4 regions of the Geobacillus sp. FSL W8-1251 genome follow, and region 1 is predicted to be linked to each of the others. Evidence: predicted binding sites of a transcription regulator. Region 1 holds the regulator's gene; each other region holds the start of a gene.
The links. Region 1 encodes Rex, which represses fermentation and respiration genes when NADH is low (regulators of the CRP and FNR family bind a similar motif). Its sites were predicted from a motif close to TTGTGAAATATTTCACAA; they were not measured.

Region 1 (6,051 bases):
GGACACCCTCTTGTCAGTCATCGTCCTTCACCTAAGAAGCAGCTTTCATGAACAAGGCAAAAGGCTGCTAAATGAGTTTGGCCTGTGATCGGCCTGGCGCGGTGATGCGCACGAGCAGTGCACATGAAGCCGCTAGATGCCCGTGTTGGCGTTCCCTGGCAGCGGATTGGCTCAAAACGAGGCGTAGAGCTGTTCCCACTCGGCCAATAACGTTTCAAGCTGCTGTTTCCGCTTTTCGTTTTCTTGCGTGAGCTGCTGCACGGTTTCATAATCGCCGTATACAGACGGGTCGCACAGCTGCTGCTCGGTTTCAGCGATTTGTGCTTCCAGTGCGGCGATCTCGGCTTCGATCTCTTCCAGACGGCGCTGCCGTTGGCGCTGTCGTCTTTTTTCCTCTTTTTCTTGCTCGTATGTGGATTTGGCTGTTTCGCCGCTGTCCGGTGATGCGGGCGGGTGGGAGTCCAGGCGCGCCAATTCGCGCATTTCTTCTTTTTTCGCCACGTAATAGTCATAGTCTCCTAAATATTCGACAAGCCCATCGCCCGAGAGTTCAAACAGCTTTGTCGCGATGCGATTAATGAAATAGCGGTCGTGGGAGACGAACAAGATCGTTCCCGGATAGTCGACAAGCGCCTGCTCGAGCATCTCTTTGCTGTCAAGGTCGAGATGGTTGGTCGGTTCATCCAACAAGAGAACGTTGGCTTTTTGCAGCATGAGTTTGGCGAGCGCCAGGCGTGCTTTCTCTCCGCCGCTTAAGGCGGAAACCGGTTTTAAGACGTCGTCGCCGGAAAACAAAAAGTTGCCGAGCACGGTGCGAATTTCTTTTTCGGTTTTGTCCGGGTAGGCGTCCCACAACTCGTCGAGCACTCGTTTGTTTGTCGACAGTTCCGCCTGGTTTTGGTCGTAATAGCCGATTTTCACATTTGCACCGTACCGGAGCTTTCCGGATTGGACTGGGAGCTTTCCGGCGATCGTCTTCAACAATGTCGACTTGCCGATGCCGTTTGGTCCGACCAAGGCGACACTCTCCCCCCGTGTGATGCGAAAGCTGATTTGGCGGATGACCGGTGCGCCTTCGCGATAGCCGGCGGTCAATTGCTCTGCGGTGAGCACCTCATGGCCGCTCGGCCGCTCAATCGCAAAAGAAAAAGAAGCTGATTTTTCATCTCCGGCCGGGCGTTCAAGCCGCTCCATTTTTTCGAGCTGCTTTCGCCGGCTTTGCGCCCGTTTCGTTGTCGAGGCGCGGGCGATGTTGCGCCGGATGAAGTCTTCGAGGCGGGCGATTTCCTCCTGTTGCTTTTCGTATCGTTTTAGCTCTTGTTCGTATTGCTCGGCCCGAAGCTCCAAATAGCGGCTGTAATTGCCGCTATACCGCTTAAGCGTCGCGTTGGACAGCTCGTACACTTCGGTGACGACTTTGTCCAAAAAGTAGCGGTCATGGGAAACGAGCAGAACGGCGCCGGGGTATGCCTGTAAATATTGCTCGAGCCATGTGAGCGTATCGAGGTCCAAATGGTTCGTCGGCTCGTCTAAAATAAGCAAGTCCGGCTTGGCCAACAGCAGTTTTCCAAGGGCGAGCCGCGTCCGCTGTCCGCCGCTTAGCGAGGAAACGGGCGTTGTTTGGTAATCGTATGACGAAAATTGCAGCCCGTGCAAAACAGAGCGGATGTCGGCTTCATACTGATAGCCCCCTTGTTCTTTGTATTGCTCTTGCAAGTTGTCATACGCTTGAAGCGTTTTTTCGTAGCGGGACGGATCGGCGAGCAGATCCGGGTCGCCAAGCTGGGCGCCGAGCTCTGCCAGCTGCGCTTCGATCGCCCGGAGCGGCGCGAATACGTCCAGCATCTCGTCCCAAATGGAGCGTGACGAGTCGAGCCCGCTGTTTTGCGCCAAATAGCCGATTTTGATATGGCTTGGCTTGATGATTTCACCGCTGTCGGAAGAAAGTTCGCCGGCGATGATCTTCAGCAGCGTCGATTTGCCTGCGCCGTTGCGGCCGACAAGAGCAATGCGGGCGCGGGACTGTATTTCTAGTTTTATATTCGATAAAATAAGGTCAGCGCCAAAATATTTCGTGAGTCCATTCACTTGCAAAATGATCATGTCCGTCACCTCGCGAATAGTTTAACGTAAGTCGCGAAAACGGTCAAAGACAGATAACGAAAAATGGTGTATAGTGATAAATGGAGGAGATTGTCTTGTCATCGTTTACGCATTTCAATGAACAAGGCCGGGCGAAAATGGTCGACATTACACACAAGGAAGATACGATCAGGATAGCGGTGGCGAGAACGAGCGTCACCGTCAATGAAGAGATTTACGAAAAGATGACGAACAATGCCATTGAGAAAGGTGATGTGCTGGCGGTAGCCCAGGTGGCCGGGGTCATGGCGGCGAAAAAAACGGCCGATCTTATTCCGATGTGCCATCCGCTTATGTTAAAAGGCGTCGATATTGCCTTTGCTTGGGAAAAAGAGGCGGAAGCGTATAAACTTGTGATTACCGTGACGGTCAAAACGAAAGGGAGCACAGGAGTGGAGATGGAAGCGCTGACGGCGGCTTCGGTATGCGCATTGACTGTGTACGACATGTGCAAATCGCTCGATAAAGGAATGACGATCGGTCCAACGTATTTGGTCGAAAAAACGGGCGGGAAGTCCGGCCATTATCGACGGAAAACCGATTAGCTGGGGGATGAAACGATGAGCAACGAACAACCGAAAATCCCGCAGGCGACTGCCAAGCGTCTGCCGTTATACTATCGGTTTTTGAAAAATTTACATGCCTCAGGGAAGCAGCGCGTGTCCTCCGCCGAGCTGAGCGAGGCGGTGAAAGTCGATCCGGCGACAATTCGCCGCGACTTTTCGTATTTTGGCGCGCTCGGCAAAAAAGGATACGGGTATAATGTCAATTATTTGTTGTCGTTTTTCCGCCAGACGCTTGAAGAGGATGAGGTGACCGAAGTCGCCTTGTTTGGCGTCGGCAATTTAGGCACCGCCTTTTTAAACTACAACTTTTCGAAAAATAACAACACGAAAATTGTCATGGCGTTTGATGTCGATGAACGGAAGGTCGGAACGACAGTCGGCGGGGTGCCGGTCTATCATCTCGATGAGCTGGAGGAGCGGCTTCGCGGCGACATTCCGATCGCGATTTTAACCGTGCCGGCCGCCGCGGCTCAAGCGCTGACCGACCGCCTTGTCGCGCAAGGAATTAAAGGCATTTTAAACTTTACTCCGGCGCGGTTGAACGTGCCGAACCATATTCGTGTCCATCATATCGATTTAGCCATTGAGCTGCAGTCGCTCGTCTATTTTTTGAAAAACTATCCATCGCCATCGTAAAAAGGAGAGAACAACACATGAAATATTTGTTGCTCGTTCTTGTCATTTTGTTGCTGTTTGGCACGAAAAAGCTGCCGGAGTTGGGGCGGTCGTTCGGCCAGTCGCTTCGCGAGTTTAAAGACGCCACAAAAGGGCTCGCTGATGACGAAGAAACAAAAACCGACCGATGACAAGGCAGGATGGGGAAACGATGAATGACAAAGAAATGTCCGTGTATGAACACCTCGGAGAGCTGCGGAAACGGCTGATCATCGTGCTTCTCTTTTTCGTTGCGGCGCTTGTAGCCAGCTTCTTTTTTGTCGATGACGTCATTGTGTATTTGCAGCACACTGCGGAAGCGAAACAGCTGACGATGAACGCGTTCCGCCTCACCGATCCGATTAAAGTGTATTTTCAGTTTGCCTTTGTCATCGCCGCTGTACTGACTGCTCCGGTGCTGTTGTATCAAATTTGGGCGTTTGTCAGTCCGGGGCTGTATGAAAAAGAGCGGAAAGCAACGCTCAGCTACATTCCAGCATCGATCATTCTATTTTTAGCCGGGGTTGGTTTTGCGTATTTCGTCTTGTTTCCATTTGTCGTCCGGTTTATGAATCAGCTGGCGGAACGGCTCGGCATTCAACAGATGATCGGCATTAATGAATATTTTCAGTTTTTGCTGCAGCTCGTGCTGCCGTTTGGCATCGTGTTTCAGCTGCCGATTGTTGTCCTGTTTTTCACCCGCTTAGGGCTTATTACGCCGCAGCTTCTTGTTCGCATCCGCAAGTATGCGTATTTGGCGCTGCTTATTTTAGCGGCCGCCATTACGCCGCCGGATGTGTTGTCGCAAGTGATCGTCATGATTCCACTGACGCTTTTGTATGAGGGGAGCATCTGGGTTGCCAAAATCGGCTATCGAAAGGCGCAATTAGCGGCGGAGGAAGGAAGCGGCGATCCATATTGAGGGCAGCATCAAGAGGACGGTTCATACGGCGCCAGGCAAAAAGGGGCTGACCCAAAAGTCCGCCAAAAAGCGGACTTTTGGAGTCAGCCCTCTCTGGTTTTTGTATATTTTACCAAACGGAACAAAATTCCGACTCTGTTCTCCCCCTCATTTACGCCACCAAGGACAATTGCTTGTCCCTAGCGGCTTTTTTGAGAAGATTGTGGGCAGCACAAACCAGCCCCCATTCGATGGAAACTTTTTGGAGGCCTCGCAGGACAAAGCGACGAAACCCGCGATTTTGTTTGATTTGCCCAAATACACTCTCAATGTCGGTTTGGCGTTGGCGGTATCGGGCTTGCCCTTCTTCACTCTCCAACCGTTCGCGGGCTTTCTGTTTTTGTTCATGATAGATGGGGTTCCATTGCGTGGTTCGTCCATACTTGGAAGTCGTGCAGGCCGAACGGAACGGACATCCTTCGCATTCATGGCATTGGTAGTGTCGGGTGACCGAGGTGTATCCTGATTCCGTGGTCTGTTTCGAAGTTCCGGTGCGAACCAGCTTTTTCCCATTGGCGCAAATCCAAACGTCTTCTTCTTCCACATAGGTCCAATTCTGCTGATGATGCGGATTTTTCTTGACCTTGCGCGTGTTCTCCTTCTCATACGTATGGTACTTGATCAAGGCCGATATGTGCTTCTCTTCCAGCTTCACGTAGTTCTCTTCCGAGCCATAAGCCGCGTCAGCGATCAAACGTTCGGGTTCCACGCCGTACTTCTCTCGAACGGTCTCCAAATGCGGGAGAAGACAACGAGTGTCGCCCGGCCTCTGATGAAGGGAATACCCCAAAATAAATTGGCCGGAAGAACCCACCTGTACGTTATAGGCCGGCTTGAGCTGGCCGTTTCGCATGTGATCCTCCTTCAACCGCATGAAGGTGGCATCCACATCGGTCTTGGAATAGCTGTTGCGATCCCCGCATACATGGAGTTGGTGTTCATACTTTTCACTGCGGGGCAAGTAGTCCTCCTTCATCTTCTTGATGGCCTTCTTCAACGGTTGGTTGTCCGGCTCGGCCTCCAACCGTTTTTCCCACTCCTCGGTTTTCTTTCGGATTTCTTCTGACGTAAAGGCCGGCGAAGGGTCGATGTCTTCCGCCTTTTCTTCTTCCACGATCACCTCGATCTGGGCAATCAGCCGATCGACATTGGCTTGGAGTTTCTCCTGGTACTTCTCAGCCGATTTGCGCCAAACGAAGGTGTACCGGTTGGCATTCGCTTCAATTTTCGTTCCATCCACAAAATAATCTTCCATCTTGACATAGCCGTCGGCCACGAGCAGCGTGATCATTTCCCGGAACAGGTCGTCAATCAGGTCTTTCATCCGCTCCGAACGAAACCGATTGATGGAACGGAAGTCCGGCTTTTGAAATCCACTTAGCCACATGAGGGGAAGGTGGACTTCGAGCTGCCGTGCAATCTCACGGCCATGATACATTTTTTGGGTGTAAGCGTAAAGGAGAATTTTGGTCATCATTTTCGGATGATAGGCGGAGGCGCCCCCTCCTTTGTAGTAAGCAAGAAACGTCTCCATCGGGATGCGTTCAACCATCTCATGAACCACGTGGGCCATGTTATCCCGTGGAATGAGATCGGCGATGTTGCTTGGCAAAGAGAGGTTGTCCATGGTATACTCTTTAAAGGAAATATGATCATGTTTCATAAAAGAATCGCCCTTCTTTCGGTGGTAGTGGTTTTGGTGACTCTATTCTACCAGAAAAAAGGGCG
Region 2 (6,051 bases), 280 kb from region 1:
CTGGTAAATAATGAGCAGCGCTGACAACATCGTCGGCCCGCTCCAAAGAAGAGCGTAGCGGCGCAACAGCGCCCGCGCCCGTTCATCCTTGGCCTCGTCCGCATAGTACGTTAAGAAAACGGCAGAAATGTAAAGAACGCTCGTCACACTGAGCAGCACAATGCTCCATGACAACGGGCTTGCAAACAGCTTCCCATAATCCAGCGTAACGCCTGAGGCGCCTACCTCCACAAACCCGCCTTCAGAAATCGTCAACACGATGGACAGGGAGGCCGGAATAAACAACCCCGTCAATCCATAAGCGATTAAATACCAGTTCCGTTCCGTCCCCCCATACGTATGAAACGCATAGTACGAGCCGCGAATAGCTAACAAAATGATGGAGATGCTCGCCGGGACAAGCAAAATAGAACCGTAATAATACGCCGTTTTCGGAAAAAAGCCGACAATGCCGACAAAGAAAAAGACAAGAAAGACGTTCGTCACTTCCCATACAGGGGAAAGATAGCGCTGAATGATGCGGTGCAAAATATGCTGTTTGTTTGCCCAATGGCTATAGGCGCTGAAAAACCCAGCCCCGAAATCAATCGAGCCAACGATAATGTACCCGAACAAAAACAGCCATAACACCGAAATGCCAATGACTTCGAGCGTCATGGCGCCACCTCCCCATTATTGGCCCGCTCTGCCAGCTCCCGTTCAACCGGGTTGCGGCGGAACATACGGATGAGCACTATTGCGCTCGCAATTACTAACACCATATACAAAAGGCAAAACAACACAAGCATCGTATCCACATGCGCCGACGATGTCGCTCCTTCCGCCGTTTTCATATAGCCACGCAAAATCCACGGCTGCCGCCCGACTTCCGCTAAGTACCATCCCGCCTCAATCGCAACCATCGCCAGCGGCCCTCCCGCCACCAGCAGTCCAAAAAACCACTTTTTCGCCGTCCACTTCCAGCGGAAAATCGATCCGAGCCAATACGCGGCTGCGACAACCATTAAAAACACCCCGATCGTGACCATCACATCGAATAAGTAATGAATGTACAGTGGTGGGCGTTCATCTTCCGGAAATTCGTTCAGCCCGGTCACAACCGCCCCCGGGTGGTTGTGCGCCAAAATGCTTAACGCATATGGGATTTTAATGGCATACTTCACCTCGCCATCCTCTGTCAGCATGCCAAACAACACGAGCGGCGCGTGGGAGCTCGTTTCAAAATGCCATTCAGCGGCCGCCAGCTTTTCTGGCTGGTATTCGGCTAAAAATTTGCCCGATAAGTCGCCAATCAATACACTGGCTACCGAAAAAATAAAAGCTGTTTTCATCATTAAATGAAGTGCCTTGCGATGATAAATGTGACGATTGCCTTTCCATAAATGCCAAGCGGCGATCGAAGCAAGCACGAATGCTGACGTCATATACGAAGTCGCCAGCACATGGGCGACTTTCGTCGGCATCGCTGGGTTGAACATAGCCGCGATTGGATCGATGTTGACAAGCTCGCCGTTTTTAAATTCAAACCCTTGCGGCGTATTCATAAACGCGTTCACCATCGTAATAAACATGGCTGATGCTGAAGACCCGATTGCCACCGGGATAAGCAAAAGCAAATGTTTTTTCTGATTTTCGAACCGATCCCATGTATACAAATAAATGCCGAGGAAAATGGCTTCAAAAAAGAAGGCGAACGTCTCCATGAACAGCGGCAAGCTGATCACTTGGCCAGCCAGCTGCATAAAGTTCGGCCATAAAAGCGACAGCTGCAAGCCGATCGCTGTTCCTGTCACCACGCCGACCGCTACGGTGATGACAAAACCGCGCGTCCAGCGGCGAGCGAGTAAGATGTAATGCATATCATTTTTGCGAATCCCAACCCACTGGGCAATGGCGATCATCAGTGGAACCCCGACGCCGATCGTGGCATAAATGATGTGGACCGTCAGCGTCAATCCCGTCAAAATACGGCTAAGCAGCACCGGATCGTAACCGTTCACGATTCATCCCCCCTTATGAAAACAAGCGACCAATCAAGGAAAGCAAGACAACAGCCGCAACAGCAAAGCTAACGAACACAAGCGTTTTTTCATGCCGCTTCCACATATCTACCCCCCCCCGAGCGAACAAACAGTGGTGAAGAATTTGTGACAATCATCACAAATTATCCACTCCATATTATTTCATAAAATCGGGGACGCTATCCGGCATGATTTTGAATAATTTGTGTCATTTTTTCACATATTCATCGTGACAAACAAAAAAAGCAGGAGATCCCTGCCCTCATGTTATAAATATTTCCGATGCACCGTTTTCCCGTCATACGTAAACAACATCGGCTTTTCCTCGACGACCGTCTCCATATGGACCGGACGGCCCCACAACTGATAAATGTATGGGAGCACTTTTTCTAAATACTTCAGATCGAGTTCGATTCCTTCATACCAATGCTTCAAATACAACTCTCCGTTGCGCATATAATCGCCGTCATTGACCGTGATATACGGGAATCCGCCGTTTACCCGCATGCTGACGAGTTGGTCGCGGATATGATCCCAGTTTTTGTCGACGATTTTATATTCTTTCCCCTGTTTTTGGAACAAATACATATCTTCGCGCATAACGAGCTCTTTCGTTAAATAGTTGCGCAAAAACGAAATGTCGGATTCGAGTTCGCGCACTTCAAAAATTTTCGCCCTCCCCGACCCCGGCTTGACGCCGTATTTTTTCATCTCCTCAGTCGGGTTGTTCCACCGCTCTTCAATGTCTTCAAAAATTTTCAGTCCTAAATAATACGGATTGATGCCAGTGCGCGACGGTTGCACGACGTTGGCGTTCAGTTTCGCAAATTCAATCGCCTCATCGCTCGTCAAATCCATCTCGCGCAAAATGCGCTGATGCCAATACGTCGCCCATCCTTCGTTCATGATTTTCGTCTCCAGCTGCGGCCAAAAATAAAGCATTTCCTCGCGCATCATCGTTAAAATGTCGCGTTGCCAATCCTCCAGTTCGCGGCTGTATTCTTCAATGAACAATAGCACATCTTTTTCCGGTTGCGGCGGAAACTTGCGCCGTTTTTTTCGCGGCGGCGTTTTCAGTTTGTCTCGCTCGTCAAGCGACCATAAATCGTCGTACGGCGTCGATGTTTTCGGAGGCTCCTCCTCTTCGTACACTTCCGTATCTTCCCACGTCCATGACAGCTTCGGCCGCAGGAGCGAGGGATCGATATGCTCCTGAATGGCCAAGACGGCATCCAAAAATTTTTCCACTTCCAATTTTCCGTATTGATGTTCATAATGCTTGATCCGCTCCGCTGTCGCCGCCATGCTTTCCACCATATCGCGCTTCGTGTTGCTGAAGCGGACGTTGTTTTTGAAAAAGTCGCTGTGGGCCAACACATGGGCGACGATCAGCTTATTTTGGATGATCGTATTCGTATCGAGCAAAAACGCGTAGCAAGGGTCCGAATTGATGATGAGCTCGTAAATTTTGCTTAACCCTAAATCATAATGAAGCTTCATTTTGTAAAACTGTTTCCCAAAGCTCCAGTGGGAAAATCGCGTCGGCATCCCATAGGCACCAAACGTATAAAGAATGTCCGCCGGGCAAATTTCATAACGCATTGGATAAAAATCAAGGCCAAATCCTTCCGCAATTTCCGTAATTTCCGCAATCGCCCGTTCCAACTCTTTCAGCTCGTCCTGCCGCATCCATCTCCCCCCCTTTTTCCTCTTATCACAATGTATGAGGGAAACGGTGTTTTGATACGTTCCATCGTTTGGCATGAACGCGCAGCGCCCCATTTTCATTTGTGGACCGTTGGTTTATAATGGTCATATACAAGAAATCGCGGCAAAGCGTGGTGGTCATTTGCAGCACTATTTGCATTATCTTATCGAACACTTCGGCTACATCGGCATTATGGTTGCGCTGATGCTCGGCATTGTTGGGCTGCCGATCCCCGACGAGCTGCTGTTGACATATGCCGGTTACCGCGTTTCAACGGGGGCGTTTTCGTATCCGCTCGCTTTTCTTTCCTGCTGGCTTGGAGCCATCATTGGCATCTCGCTCAGCTATATGCTAGGGATTACGCTCGGGCTACCGTTTTTGCATAAATTCGGTCCCAAGCTCCATCTTACAGAAAAACGGCTCGAGCAAACAAAAGCGCTTTTTTCGAAGCTCGGCCCAGCGGTATTGTTCATTTGCTATTTCATCCCCGGCGTTCGGCATCTCGCCGCCTTTTGGGCCGGCATGAACGCCTACCGTTGGAGAAAGTTTGCTTTGTTCGCCTACAGCGGGGCGATGGTGTGGGTCGCTGTCTTTTTGACGATCGGCTCCTATTTTGAAAGCCGCTGGATGGCCGTCAAGCAGTACATCCATGCCTACCGTCCATTCTTATTTCCAGTCTTTTTGGTCGCTCTTGGTTTCGCCATCTTCTATTGGTACATCCAGCAAAAGCGAAAAACACCGAGGTAATCTCCGGTGTTTTTCATTCTCTATGCGCGCTATACGTTCTCGCGCGGGCCGCGATGGTACGTTTCCGTCAGCAGACCCATAAACAGGCCGAATACGAACATAAACATCGAGGTCCCGATAATGCCGAGACTGATGATCGTCAAGAAATAGTCTTTGTTGTAAGCGCTTGCGATAAAAATAAGCAAAAACAGTACAACTCCGACAATCAATCCCACTGACGCCATCCATTTGCACATGTTGATGATTTCTTGCCCTTCGTGCCGTTTGTTCATTCTCATCATCCCATTATTTTGAGGATACTATCCTTGTCACAAAATTGCAACATTTATTTTTCCTTTTTCGTTTTCATTTCGGTTACAATTTATATTTTGCCTTCTGTCGCAACATTTACAGGGCAACAAAACGCCCCGCCGTCATACACTAACAATGACTCCTTCTTGATAAAGGAGGCATGCCGCTTGAACACCGTCGACTATGATAAGGCGCTCTATTACACGCATCGCTCCGAATGGGACAATTTGCTCATTTTAATGGTGCGTACGCCTGATGATATTTTGTCGAAAAAAATCGAAAAGTTTCTCCACGCTTATAATTTTGAACATGATTACTCCGTCATCCAGGAGCGGTTGCACGCCTTGCTTCGCTATATTGACCATGCGCTTGAAGTGAGCGAACAAAAAATGGGAGTCGAGCAGTACGCGCAGTTTTACTCTAAGACGAACGGGGAATTGGCTGATGCCAATTCCCCGCAGATTGTGCTGATCATTGCGCATAAGAAGGAGAAACGGTGCTGAGCACATCCTTTACGCGCCGCATGACAGCTTCTGTTAAGCGGACTAGTTTTTCTTCGCTGTCCTCCAGCGACGTCCCTTTGACGCCGAAGTACGCCTTCATTTTCGGCTCCGTCCCTGATGGACGCAGACAAAACCACGAGCCATCCTCCAAGATATACTTGAGCACATTGGATGTCGGCAAATCAATGGCCGTTTTTTCGCCGGTCAACGTGTTCGTCCGCTCTTTCGTTTTGTAATCCTCAATCACCGTCACCTTTTTCCCCGCGGCCTCCACCGGCGGCTGTTGGCGGAACGACGCTAAAATCGCGGCAATTGCCTCTGCTCCTTCTTTGCCTTTCAGCGTGAGCGATCGCTGCTCCTCGCGATAATAGCCGTACTGGTCAAACAATTGCAAGAGCGCCTCATACAACGATAGCCCTTGCTTTTTATAAAACGCGCACACTTCCGCCGCGAGGACAGCCGCCTGCACGGCATCTTTGTCGCGGACAAAACCGCCGATCAGATACCCATAGCTTTCCTCATATCCGAACTGGAACGCATATTGCCCTGTTTGTTCGTATTCCTTCATTTTTTCGCCGATGAATTTGAAACCGGTCAACGTATCGACCGTCTCAAGACCAAACGATTGGGCGATCGCCCGACCAAATTCAGACGTCACGATCGTTTTTAAGACAACACCATTTTCCGGCAGAGTGCCTTGAGCTTTTCGTTGCGACAGCAAATAGTGGAGCAACAAGCCGCCGGTTTGATTGCCGGTCAGCACGACATAGTTTCCCTTGTC
Region 3 (6,051 bases), 1.3 Mb from region 1:
GATAGTCAAGCACGCTGTTTAAGATTGGCAGCGTCTCAGGTTTGGCCATATTGATTTCATCAATGTATAGCAAATGCCCCTTCTCCATCGCCCGGATGACCGGACCGGGCACATATTCGATCACCGCTTGGCCGTCGCGGTGCACGATCGTTTTAAACCCAAGCAGCGCCTCGGCATCAAGGTCCACAGAGCAGTTGATGCTGTGCATCGGCTGCCCGAACAAGGCGGACAACGTTTCCGCTAGCCGCGTTTTCCCCGATCCGGTTGGACCTTTTAACAGTACGTTTTTTCCAAGCGCCAGGGCGATGGCCGCATCGTGCACGATCGCTTCGTCTTCCGCCGTATACCCGCCGGAGCCGATCAGCGCGTGATCTGGATCATGGCGGAATAACGCTTTTCGTGTTTCCATTTCCCTTATGACAACCTGTGGCCATGTCAACATCCTACGTCTTCCTCTCTGCTGTCGTGTCCTTCTCCCATTCTACTAAATCGTTCGGTGGGATGCAAAACAAACAGAATTAACCATAAAAATGTTATGTAAATACATACAAAAAAGAGGCGCCCTCAACTGAAGTTGTCCTCAATCGCCTTGCGAATGAGCGCCGCACACCGGTCCAGCTCCGCTTTCAGTTGGCGTTTGTACAATTTCGCCTTTTCCTGCCCCCCTTCCGCGAAGCGGTAGTACACAACTTCTTGGTACTTCATGCCTTCTTTTTTCTGCTTGACTTGCTTTAAAATGCCGTCTTCAATCAAATCGTGGAGCGCTTTGTACACTTCGGAATGGTTCGGCTGGTAGCCGAACGGTTTAAACTCTTGGCGCAGCAGATCAAGCAGCTTCAGTCCATACAACCGTTCTTGTTCCGTTAACGTGATTAAATACAGTTTTAAAAACGCACGTTGTTTTAACAGAAAACCGCTGGGCGTCCGTTTTTCTCCCATAGGCTTTTTCCCTCCTTCCCTACGGATGAAATTTCGCTCTTTGGGCGGCCAAATCCTGCTTATCTTCATTATACCATGCGGGAAAGGAAAAATCCTCTCCCGCTTGGGTTCAATAAAACACGATCGTTTTGTTTCCGTGGATGATGACCCGGTCTTCCAAATGCCATTTGAGCGCCCGGGCGAGCACGGTTTTTTCGATCAGGCGGCCGATCCGCTTTAAATCGTCGGGATGGTGGCGGTGGTCCACGCGGGCGACGTCTTGCTCGATGATCGGCCCTTCATCCAAATCGTCGGTGACGTAGTGCGATGTGGCGCCGATCAATTTGACGCCGCGCTCATACGCCCGCTCATACGGACGCGCGCCAATAAAGGCGGGCAAAAATGAGTGGTGGATGTTGATGATCCGTCCCGGGAATTCAGCGACAAACGCCGGCGACAAAATTTGCATGTAGCGGGCAAGCACGATGGTGTCGATCTGATAGTCGCGAAGCAGACGGATTTGTTCGGCTTCGGCGTCCGCTTTCGTTTCTTTCGTCACCGGAATATGCACATAAGGGATGCCAAATGACTCGACCGTCTCGCGCAAGTCGGGGTGGTTGCTGATGACAAGGGCGATGTCGGCGATCAGCTCTCCCGCCTGCCATTGCCAAAGAAGTTCAAGCAGACAATGCTCAGCTTTGGAGACAAAAATCGCGATTCGCCGAATGTCGTTGTGCAGCCGAAGCTGCCAACGCATCTGAAATTCAGCGGCGATCGGGGCAAAGGCCGCTTCGATCTGGTCTTTTCGTTCCGTGATGTTCGGGCAGTCAAACTCCAAACGGAGGAAGAACGTACCCCCTTTCGGATCGGTCGAGTATTGGCTTGATTCGACGATATTGGCGCCTTGCTCATACAAGAAGGACGTGACCGCAGCGACAATACCTGGACGATCCGGACAGGAAATGAGCAGGCGGGCGCGATCTTCATAGCCTTGCAAAAATGATTGCCAGCGATGTTGGCGAAATGTCGTCATGTTGTTCTCTCCCTTTTCTTTCCGTCGTTTGGTTTTCATCATACAAAAAAATCATCCGCTTGCCAACTGCACGGTCCATCTTTTTTGCAAGAAAAGCCGCCTTTGCCCCTGCGGCGGAAGGGGCGATATTCAAAAGAACATCTCCCCTCGAATAAAATGGCAGATCAAAGGGTGTCTCGTTATGTAGGAGACACCCTTTGGTCTGCCCGTGATCAGTCTTTCGTCAAATCGCCGGCCGGGCCGAAAAATTCGTAATGGATGCGTTCTTCCGGCACGCCCCACTCTGCTAAGGCGCGGTAGACCGTTTTCATAAATGGCACCGGGCCGCAGAAATAAAAGTCAGCGTCGCGAGTCGGAATGACCGTTTTCATCCAAGCAAGGTCGATCCGTCCTTCTTTGCCGAAATGCGGATGACGGCGGTCGTCTTCAGACGGCGATTCGTAACAGAGATGGTAGGCAAACGACGGGCGTTTGGCCAATGCCCGCAACTCTTCGTCAAAGGCTTGCACGCGGCCGTTTAGGGCAGCTTGAAGAAACGTCACCGGACGATTCGGCTGACGAATGGCCAATGTATTCGCCATGCTTAAAAGCGGAGTGACCCCAACGCCGCCGCTGATCAGCACAACCGGCGTTTCGTGTGTCAAGTCGAGCGTAAACTCGCCGGCTGGAGCGCTTAACTCGACGACATCGCCTTCGTGAATGTGGTCATGCAAATAGTTCGACACGATGCCGGCTGGTTTTTCCGCTGTTGCTGCTTCCCGTTTGACACTGATGCGGTAATACCCTTTGCCGGGGGCGTCCGATAAGCTGTATTGGCGAATGTGCGTATACGTTTCACCAGGGATGTCCAGTTTTACGCTCACGTATTGACCTGGTAAATAGTCGCTGATGGCGTCGCCGTCTTCCGGCTCGAAATAAAACGACGTGATGACGTCGCTTTCCTTCACCTTTTTTGTGACGACAAAGCGGCGGAAACCGCGCCAGCCGCCGTGCTTGGCCGCAGCTTCATCGTAGAGCTCCTTCTCGACTTGAATGAAAACAGCGGCAATGGCTTCATACGCTGCCGCCCAAGCCGTTATCACGTCATCAGTGGCAGCGTCGCCGAGCACGTCTTTGATCGCTAGCAGCAAGTGCCTTCCGACAATCGGGTATTGTTCCGGTTTAACGCCTAAACTCCGGTGTTTATGGCCGATTTGCCGCACGACCGGCAAAATGGCGTCCAATTGATCGATATAGCGCGCTGCCGCGTACACGGCTGCCGCCAAGGCGCGTTGCTGCCGCCCTTGTTTTTGGTTGGCATGGTTGAAAATATTCAACAATTCTGGATGGTTCGAAAACATCAATTGGTAAAACCGTTTGGTAATCTGTTCGCCGTGCTGCTCCAACATCGGTACGGTCGATTTGACGATTTCAATCGTTTTTGGGTGCAAAGCCGTTGTCTTAGCCATGTTTCATCTCCTCTCATAAAACATGTATTTTAAATACATGTTTTATTCAATCATACGCATAGTGAAAAAGCAACATTTCAAATACATCTTTAATAAATTGTTCACAATTCCCTCGCACAGACAGGTGTGATACAATGGAAGCAACCATCTTGTCTAAAGGTTGTGGATGACCATGCAGCTGACGAACTATACAGAATATGCGTTGCGTGTGCTGCTGTTTTTAGGAACGCTCGATGAAGGCGAAAAAACAAATATCAAAGAAATTTCCACTGCGTTTTCCCTCTCTGAGCATCATTTAAGCAAAATCGTCCATGAGCTCGGCAAGCTTGGCTACATCGAAACGATCCGCGGACGCAACGGCGGGATTCGCCTGGCGAAACGGCCGGAGGAGATTGTCATCGGTGCGGTCGTTCGCGAGACGGAAGACAATTTGTCGCTTGTGGAGTGCTTCGCCGCTCACGGTAATGAATGCGTGCTGACGCCTTCATGCCGGCTCCGTTTTGCGCTTCGCGAGGCGTTAGAAGCGTTTTTGCGTGTGCTCGATGCGTATACGCTCGCTGATTTGCTTGAAAACCGTACGTCGCTTCGTGCTTTGCTTGGAAAGCGGCGCGATCGATAGACACTCTCCGGCCGGGTGCCGGGGAGTGTTATTTTTTGCCGAACAGGCACACTATAAGCAAGCATCGCCGCATGAAGGGAGACGGAACGATGGAATCATACGATGTCGTGGTCGTCGCCCGCCGTCTCAGTTTATGATGGAAACGAAAGGAGGAGGAAAAGATGCGAAAACGATGGATGATGCCGCTTGCCGCCATTTGCGCGTTAGCGGTCAGCCTTTGTGCCGGCTGCGGCGGCCAAGACGAGGAGCGGCCGGAAAAACGCAACCAGTCGTCGAACATGGGCGGCGGGATGAACACGTCCGGCACCGGCCGATCACATCCCCTTTGTTTGCCACAAGACGAAGAATATATTAAGATTAGAAAGGTGTGAAAACATCTGCATGACTAAAGGAGGTCACAATGAAACACGAAGGAAGCGCTTTACCCCCTTACTTGCATATGGACAACGGAGAGCTTTGGCTCACCGAAGATGACCGCGACAATTTGAAAATTAGCTACCGGATCAAAGAGGTGATCTTTGCCGAGCCATCCGAGTATCAGCATGTCATGATTTTGGATTCGTATGATTTTGGCCGCATGCTCGTACTGGACGGCGTCGTGCAAACGACCTCGATTGACGGCCATATTTATAATGAGATGATTTCGCACGTGCCGCTTCAGTTTCATCCGGAAGCCAAACGGGCGCTGATCATCGGCGGGGGAGACTGCGGGGCAGCCAGAGAAACGGCTAAGTATGCCCGCCTCGAGGCGATCGAGATGGTGGAAATTGATGAGAAGGTCGTCCGGGCGTGCAAAGAACATTTGCCGGCCGTCTCCGGCAATTTGTCCGACCCGCGCGTCCACTTCATTTATGGCGACGGTGTCGCCTTTGTGCGCGGAAAGGAACGCGAGTACGACGTCATCATGATCGACTCCTCCGACCCGGTCGGCCCGGCTGAGGCGCTGTTTTCACCGGAGTTTTATGCCAACGTGCACCGGGCATTAAAAGAGGACGGGCTCATGGTGTGCCAAAGCCAGTCGCCCATTTTCCATCTCGATATTTTGAAGCGGACATACCGCAACATTCGCGAATTGTTCCCGCATGTGCTCGTGTACACGGCGGTTGTGCCGACGTACCCGGGCGGATTGTGGAGCTTTACAATCGGCTCGAAACGGCCGCTTGAGCTGCCGAAGCAAACAGCGATTCCCGAAGATACAAAATACGTCAATGACGCTGTATTCCGCCAATGCTTCGCGTTGCCTTCCTTTTTGCGCGCTGCGCTGGAGGCAGAGAACGAAAACACGGGAAAATGACCGTTAAAAAACCGCTGTCCCTCGCATTTAGGGACAGCGGTTTCGATTTGTCTGGAAAACACACGTTGAATGTTCTTGAGTCAACCTGCATTGGTTGGCTGCTTAGGCGTCAGCTTTTGCGCGCGTTCGACTGCCGGCAAGCGCCCGCTTGGCGAGCCACGCGATCGTCAAGTCGTCAGCCGGCGGGTTATGGAGTCCGGCGCGCACGTCGCGGTAATAGCGCCCAAGCGGACTATCAGCATACAAACTTTGTCCCACGACGATGCGCATCGCCCAATCGACAACCTCGAGCGCGGTATTCGTCGCAATGAACTTGGCGGTTGCCAGTTCCTCTTTCATTTCATGACGTTTGTCAGGGTATCGATCCCATAAATCGGCGATGCTATACAGAAAATGACGGGCGTGAACGAGGCGCCACTCCATCTCGGCGATTTTCCGCTGCACCTCCGGCGTCGAGGCGATCGGCTGCGACAACGTGTTCGGTTGGTACGTTTGGGCAAAGCGGAGCGCCTCATTGCGGGCGGCGATGGCGATCCCTAAGTAGCATGCCGGAACATGCAAAAGCCATCCTTGTGCCGGTGCTGCACCGACCGGTTTCTCCAGCATCTCCACGAGCGCTTCCGGTTCAACCTCGACGCCATCAAGGATGAGGTCATCGCTGCGCGTCGCCTTCATGCCGAGCGTGTGCCATGTCGGCTCAATGCGAAGCCCCGAGGTTTTCATCGGGACAAGAAATTCG
Region 4 (6,051 bases), 450 kb from region 1:
CCGCCGCGAACATAGCCTGTGTGCTTTTCAATCTCATGAACAGGAAGAAGCTCTACTTTTTTCTCTTGTGCCGCTTTCGCTGCTTTTTTCAAATCAAGTTCCGCCTCTACAGGAATGACAAATACGTAAATCGTTCCGCTGCTTCCTTTTGTCACTAACGTTTTATAGACGGTTTTTGGGTCTTTTCCGATTTTTTTCGCTACGGATACCCCATCGATTTTTCCATCGTTGTTTTCATATGTCCACACATCATATAAGATGCCTTCTCGGTCTAATAGACGCATCGCGTTCGTTTTTGCTTGTTTCATCTCATTTCCCCTACCTATTAAGTAGCTTCATGTTTAGTTTACCTTGAACCGCTTTTCTTAACAACTTTTACGGACCAAGGGAAGCGAAGAAGTCTTTGATCATGATAAAAAGGGACATCCCCGCGGGACATCCCTGTTTCTTCATTCAACCCCTTTATACGCTTGGCGATAAATGTCGGCAAGGTCGCTGACTAATGGTAATTTTGGGTTGGCTGTTGTACATTGATCTTCAAAAGCTAGTTCAGCAAGTTGTTCGACTTTGCTTTCAAACTCTTCTTTGCTGACGCCTGTTTCCGCGATGCTTAATGGCATTTCAAGCTCTTTTGCAAGCTTGATAATCGCTTGAATGAGGCTTTCGACTCCTTCTTCCGTTGTGCGTGCTGGCAATCCTAAAATGCGTGCGATTTCCGCATAGCGTTTATCCGCGATAAAATGTTCATATTTAGGGAACGCTACAAATTTCTTCGGTTTTGTCGCGTTATAACGAATGACGTGCGGCATTAAAATCGTGTTCGCACGTCCGTGCGGAATATGGAATTCTGCGCCAAGTTTATGCGCTAAACTATGGTTAATGCCTAAAAATGCGTTCGCGAATGCCATACCGGCAATCGTTGATGCGTTATGCATTTTTTCGCGCGCCACTTCATCGTTGCCGTTTTTGTATGCGCGTGGCAAATATTCAAAGACGAGTTGAATGGCTTTTAGTGCTAATCCGTCTGTGTAGTCGTTTGCCATGTTCGATACGTACGCTTCAATCGCATGTGTTAATACGTCCATACCTGTATCCGCTGTAATATGTTTTGGCATCGTCATGACGAATTGTGGGTCAACGATGGCGACATCTGGTGTTAACTCGTAGTCAGCAAGCGGATATTTGACGTTATTTTTCTTATCTGTAATGACCGCAAACGATGTCACTTCTGAACCTGTACCAGATGTTGTTGGAATCGCGACAAATTGCGCTTTTTGACCGAGTTTTGGATATTTAAATACGCGTTTACGAATATCTAAAAACTTTTGTTTTAAGCCATTAAAGTCGGTATTTGGATGTTCATAGAACAGCCACATCGCTTTCGCCGCGTCCATCGCCGAACCACCGCCGAGCGCGATGATGACGTCTGGCTGGAACGCATGCATCATGTCGGCACCTTTCATCACTGTTTCAATTGATGGATCTGGTTCAACTTCTGAGAAAATTTCGCAATGCACATAATCTGGACGTTTACGCAAATAGTATAACACTTTATCGACATAGCCGAGCTTCACCATACCTGGGTCTGTAACGATAAAGGCACGTGAGATGTTTGGCATTTTCGCTAAATATTGTGTCGCATGTTTTTCAAAATAAATTTTTGGTGGAACTTTAAACCATTGCATGTTTACATTCCTTCTCGCTAATTTTTTAATATTAATTAAGTGTGTCGCACCCACGTTTGTCGAAACGGAGTTGCCTCCAAACGTACCGCAACCGAGCGTCAATGACGGAATGTATGCGTTGTAAATGTCCCCGATCGCTCCTTGTGAAGATGGTGCATTAGAGATGATTCGTCCTGCTTTCATTCGCTTACCGAATTCAAGAATGACGTCTTGATTTTCTGAATGAATGACAGCGGAGTGGCCAAGTCCACCAAATTCAAGCATTTCTTCTGCTCGTTTTAACCCTTCTTCTGTGCTATTCACCTTATAGCACGCCAATACAGGACTTAATTTTTCACGAGAAAGCGGCTCTTGCGGACCGACGCTTTTTAATTCTGCGACAAGAATTTTCGTATCAACTGGAACGTCCACACCGGCCATTTTTGCAATTTCATATGCTGGTTTACCGACGATATTCGGGTTTACTGCACACGTATTTTCATTAATGACAAGCTTTTCGACTTTTTTCTTTTCTTCTTCATTTAAAAAGTAACATTTGTTTGCGATCATTTCGTTTTTCACCGCATCATATATTTCTTTATCAATAATGACCGCTTGTTCAGATGCACAAATCATTCCGTTATCAAACGTTTTTGAAAGAATAAGGTCGTTCACCGCGCGTTTAATATTTGCTGTTTTTTCAATATAACAAGGTACGTTACCAGGTCCAACCCCTAATGCTGGTTTTCCTGAGCTATATGCTGCTTTGACCATGCCTGCTCCACCTGTCGCAAGAATAAGCGAAACACCAGGGTGATGCATAAGTTGTTGCGTTGCTTCAACGGAAGGTGTTTCGATCCATTGAATACAATGTTCTGGCGCACCGGCCGCAATCGCTGCATCACGTAAAATGCGTGCCGCTTCACTGCTGCATTTTTGCGCGGACGGATGGAACGCAAAAATGATTGGATTGCGCGTCTTGATTGAAATAAGCGCTTTAAACATCGTTGTTGATGTTGGGTTTGTTACTGGTGTAACCCCAGCGATGACTCCAACAGGCTCAGCAATTTCAATAATACCTTCTTGTTCATTTTCGCGAATAACGCCGACGGTTTTATCATATTTGATGTTATGATAAATGTATTCTGTCGCAAAAATGTTTTTAATGATTTTATCTTCATACACGCCACGTTTTGTTTCTTCAATCGCTAACTTCGCTAAATACATATGTTTGTCAAGTCCAGCTAACGCCATTTGCTTGACGATATGATCAATCGCTTCTTGATCGTAATCACGAAACGCTTTTAACGCTTTTTGCGCATTCGCGACGAGCGTATCGATCATTTTTGTAACTTCTTTCTTTTGGTCTAATACTTTTTCATCAACAGCCATATAAGACCCTTCCCCTCCTGTATTGTCCTTGTGAAGTTTTTCACAAGTTAATTGAAAATAAAAATATGATTGTTTTCACATTCACATTATAACGGGGGTAAGCCTGTTTGTGTGTGTCAGTTTTGTGAAATATTGAGCAAATATGTTGTATAAGAGAACCGCTTCTTATAAAGAAGGCGGTTACTCACACACTGGATTGCGTGGAATCTTTTCAAACGAAATATCGTTGTACCCGTGGTGCTAGTTGAGCTTTAGCGCTCAACTAGCCCAAGTGTAACCAGGGAATAAGCTAACAATATACCGTCTAGTGCCACTTCAAATCCGATAATCGAATTGGCTCGGATCCCCGTGATGCGATAGTGGTCAACCAGAACCGAGAACACCGTCTCGATCACTTTGCGTTTTTGTTGGATCCACTGCTCCCATGTCTCAGACGCACGATGTTTCTGGTTTTTTCGAGACGGAGTCCAAAGCGCCATTTGGTATTCTTCGTACAGCCTTTTTTGCAAGTCACGGCTAATGAATCCTTTGTCCCCAAAGTTATACGGGTGGGGAATTTGGGTCATCACGCTTTCGGCTGCGATTCGATCGTGGCAAGATGCTTCCGTCACCACATACCCCATTGGCAGCCCTTGATCGGTCACTTGAAGGTGCAGCTTCAACCCGTAGTACCATTGCTTTTTGGAAGCGCAATACCCGATGTCGGCGATCTCTTGAAACCGTTTGACGCGATGCATTCTTGCCGTATGGCACAACGGGAGCGGCAAGCTGTCCACGACGGCATAGGCATGATGTTGACCGCGTTTTGCCAGCTCATGACGGATCCATTTGATGGCGAAACCAAGCGCCCGGCAACGGCGGTTGTATCGGGAGCGTTCAAGAAACGAGCCGTTTGTGAACAAATTTCCCGTGACAAAACGATGCCATGCCCGTTCGGATGTAAAACCGAGCAGCTTTCCTAAAAGATGAATGGCGATGATGACAGCGTCCTCTTGCTTGACCAAATGGCGATTTCGACGATGAAGATGCACCTGAATGCATGAAAGTTGAGCAGAAACAAAAACGAAAATGGCGGCATATTGCTTTTGAATCTTGGCTCGATCTGTAGTAAAATGAAAGTGCTCTTGCATGGGGATTCTCCTTTCGAATGGCAGGTCGCACTTTCATTCTACAGGAGATCCGCCAGCAAGGGCTATTTTTATGCTTGCTCAAGTTTATCTAGCACCACGGGTTGTATTAAGATTGTGCACCCGCTTTACATGGAGTGGCGGGCATGATAGCCTTGTTTGGCGATGCTGATGTTGTAACATCTGGCTTCTCGGCAGTAGAATCATGCCCGCAGAGGCTCCATGTCAAGCGTCATCGCTCCCCACTCTTAAAGGGGCAGGAACTTAGTAAAAAATTAACTTTTTTGTGTCCAAAAATTTGACGTAAATCCATTTACACTATATGACTAGAACAGAAACTTTATATGATGTCAACTCCCGAACCAAATTTTTAACTTTTTATCCAAAAATATTTTTCATTTTTGTGAATATTTTATTTGCGATATTTTTCACAAGTTAAATGTATGCTACACTACATATGTACAGATCAAAAAGTCCCTTTTTGCCTAGAAGGAGGATTATAATCATGAAAGCTGCAGTTGTGGAACAATTTAAAAAGCCGTTACAAGTGAAAGAAGTGGAAAAACCTAAGATCTCATACGGGGAAGTATTAGTGCGCATCAAAGCGTGTGGGGTATGCCATACAGACTTGCATGCCGCACATGGCGACTGGCCTGTAAAGCCTAAACTGCCTCTCATTCCTGGCCATGAAGGCGTCGGTGTAATTGAAGAAGTAGGTCCTGGGGTAACACATTTAAAAGTTGGAGATCGCGTAGGTATCCCTTGGCTTTATTCGGCGTGCGGTCATTGTGACTATTGCTTAAGCGGACAAGAAACATTATGCGAACATCAACAAAACGCTGGCTATTCCGTCGATGGTGGTTATGCTGAATATTGCCGTGCTGCAGCCGATTATGTCGTAAAAATTCCTGATAACTTATCGTTTGAAGAAGCCGCTCCAATCTTTTGCGCTGGTGTAACAACATATAAAGCGCTCAAAGTAACAGGCGCAAAACCAGGTGAATGGGTAGCCATTTACGGTATCGGCGGACTTGGACATGTCGCAGTCCAATACGCAAAGGCGATGGGGTTAAACGTCGTTGCTGTCGATTTAGGTGATGAAAAACTTGAGCTTGCTAAACAACTTGGTGCAGATCTTGTCGTCAATCCGAAACATGATGATGCAGCACAATGGATAAAAGAAAAAGTGGGCGGTGTGCATGCGACTGTCGTCACAGCTGTTTCAAAAGCCGCGTTCGAATCAGCCTACAAATCCATTCGTCGCGGTGGTGCTTGCGTACTCGTCGGATTACCGCCGGAAGAAATACCTATTCCAATTTTCGATACAGTATTAAATGGAGTAAAAATTATTGGTTCTATCGTTGGTACGCGCAAAGACTTACAAGAGGCACTTCAGTTTGCAGCAGAAGGAAAAGTAAAAACAATTGTCGAAGTGCAACCGCTTGAAAACATTAACGACGTATTCGATCGTATGTTAAAAGGGCAAATTAACGGCCGCGTCGTGTTAAAAGTAGATTAAAAAGTAGATTAAAAAGAAGGCGTCTGAGGGCGCCTTCTTATTTTACTTCAACGGAAAATACTTGATGATCATGAAGCTCTTCCTTATTTACGTCCCACAAAACGTCCGATACGGTCGATCAGACGGCTCAGGAGGTATAGCATATTACCCGTGGTGCTAGATAAACTCAAACAAGCATAAAAATAGCCCTTGCATGAGGATCCCCTTAAAATGAAAGTGCAACCAACCATTAAAAAGGAGCTCCTTTTTTTTCCGCACCCGCCCGTCAGTCGATGCTGCACAGCTCGGGCGGGCAGCCTTCGCAGGCGATTTGGTCGCGCAAGTATTGCAGGTCGTGGACGCGGATTTT

Region 2: NSS88_RS05800 (cytochrome ubiquinol oxidase subunit I) is a predicted target of Rex. The motif match lies at 2,146-2,163, and genes of this name have one in related genera.
Region 3: nsrR (nitric oxide-sensing transcriptional repressor NsrR) is a predicted target of Rex. The motif match lies at 3,489-3,506, and genes of this name have one in related genera.
Region 4: adhE (bifunctional acetaldehyde-CoA/alcohol dehydrogenase) is a predicted target of Rex. The motif match lies at 3,085-3,102, and genes of this name have one in related genera.

Annotation. Positions count from the first base shown of each region.
Region 1 covers NZ_JBBOUF010000001.1:1,387,529-1,393,579, reverse strand. Annotated here, with positions in the region: gene abc-f (ribosomal protection-like ABC-F family protein) at 172-2,103, opposite strand; gene moaC (cyclic pyranopterin monophosphate synthase MoaC) at 2,199-2,687, shown strand; gene NSS88_RS07260 (redox-sensing transcriptional repressor Rex) at 2,703-3,344, shown strand; gene tatA (twin-arginine translocase TatA/TatE family subunit) at 3,362-3,514, shown strand; gene tatC (twin-arginine translocase subunit TatC) at 3,535-4,284, shown strand; gene NSS88_RS07245 (IS1182 family transposase) at 4,436-5,986, opposite strand.
Region 2 covers NZ_JBBOUF010000001.1:1,105,406-1,111,456, forward strand. Annotated here, with positions in the region: gene NSS88_RS05795 (cytochrome d ubiquinol oxidase subunit II) at 1-657, opposite strand, end outside; gene NSS88_RS05800 (cytochrome ubiquinol oxidase subunit I) at 654-2,000, opposite strand; gene NSS88_RS05805 (SpoVR family protein) at 2,289-3,710, opposite strand; gene NSS88_RS05810 (DedA family protein) at 3,871-4,476, shown strand; gene NSS88_RS05815 (hypothetical protein) at 4,506-4,754, opposite strand; partial or broken gene NSS88_RS05820 (YhdB family protein) at 4,935-5,189, shown strand; gene NSS88_RS05825 (phospho-sugar mutase) at 5,239-6,051, opposite strand, start outside.
Region 3 covers NZ_JBBOUF010000001.1:97,077-103,127, reverse strand. Annotated here, with positions in the region: gene NSS88_RS00510 (ATP-binding protein) at 1-442, opposite strand, end outside; gene NSS88_RS00505 (helix-turn-helix transcriptional regulator) at 565-939, opposite strand; gene purU (formyltetrahydrofolate deformylase) at 1,049-1,951, opposite strand; gene NSS88_RS00495 (hypothetical protein) at 1,902-2,084, opposite strand; gene hmpA (NO-inducible flavohemoprotein) at 2,164-3,399, opposite strand; gene nsrR (nitric oxide-sensing transcriptional repressor NsrR) at 3,572-4,018, shown strand; gene NSS88_RS00480 (hypothetical protein) at 4,180-4,389, shown strand; gene speE (polyamine aminopropyltransferase) at 4,419-5,312, shown strand; gene NSS88_RS00470 (acyl-CoA dehydrogenase family protein) at 5,415-6,051, opposite strand, start outside.
Region 4 covers NZ_JBBOUF010000001.1:938,749-944,799, reverse strand. Annotated here, with positions in the region: gene ybaK (Cys-tRNA(Pro) deacylase) at 1-308, opposite strand, end outside; gene adhE (bifunctional acetaldehyde-CoA/alcohol dehydrogenase) at 450-3,056, opposite strand; gene NSS88_RS04820 (IS982 family transposase) at 3,308-4,186, opposite strand; gene adhP (alcohol dehydrogenase AdhP) at 4,689-5,702, shown strand; gene NSS88_RS04810 (Crp/Fnr family transcriptional regulator) at 5,968-6,051, opposite strand, start outside.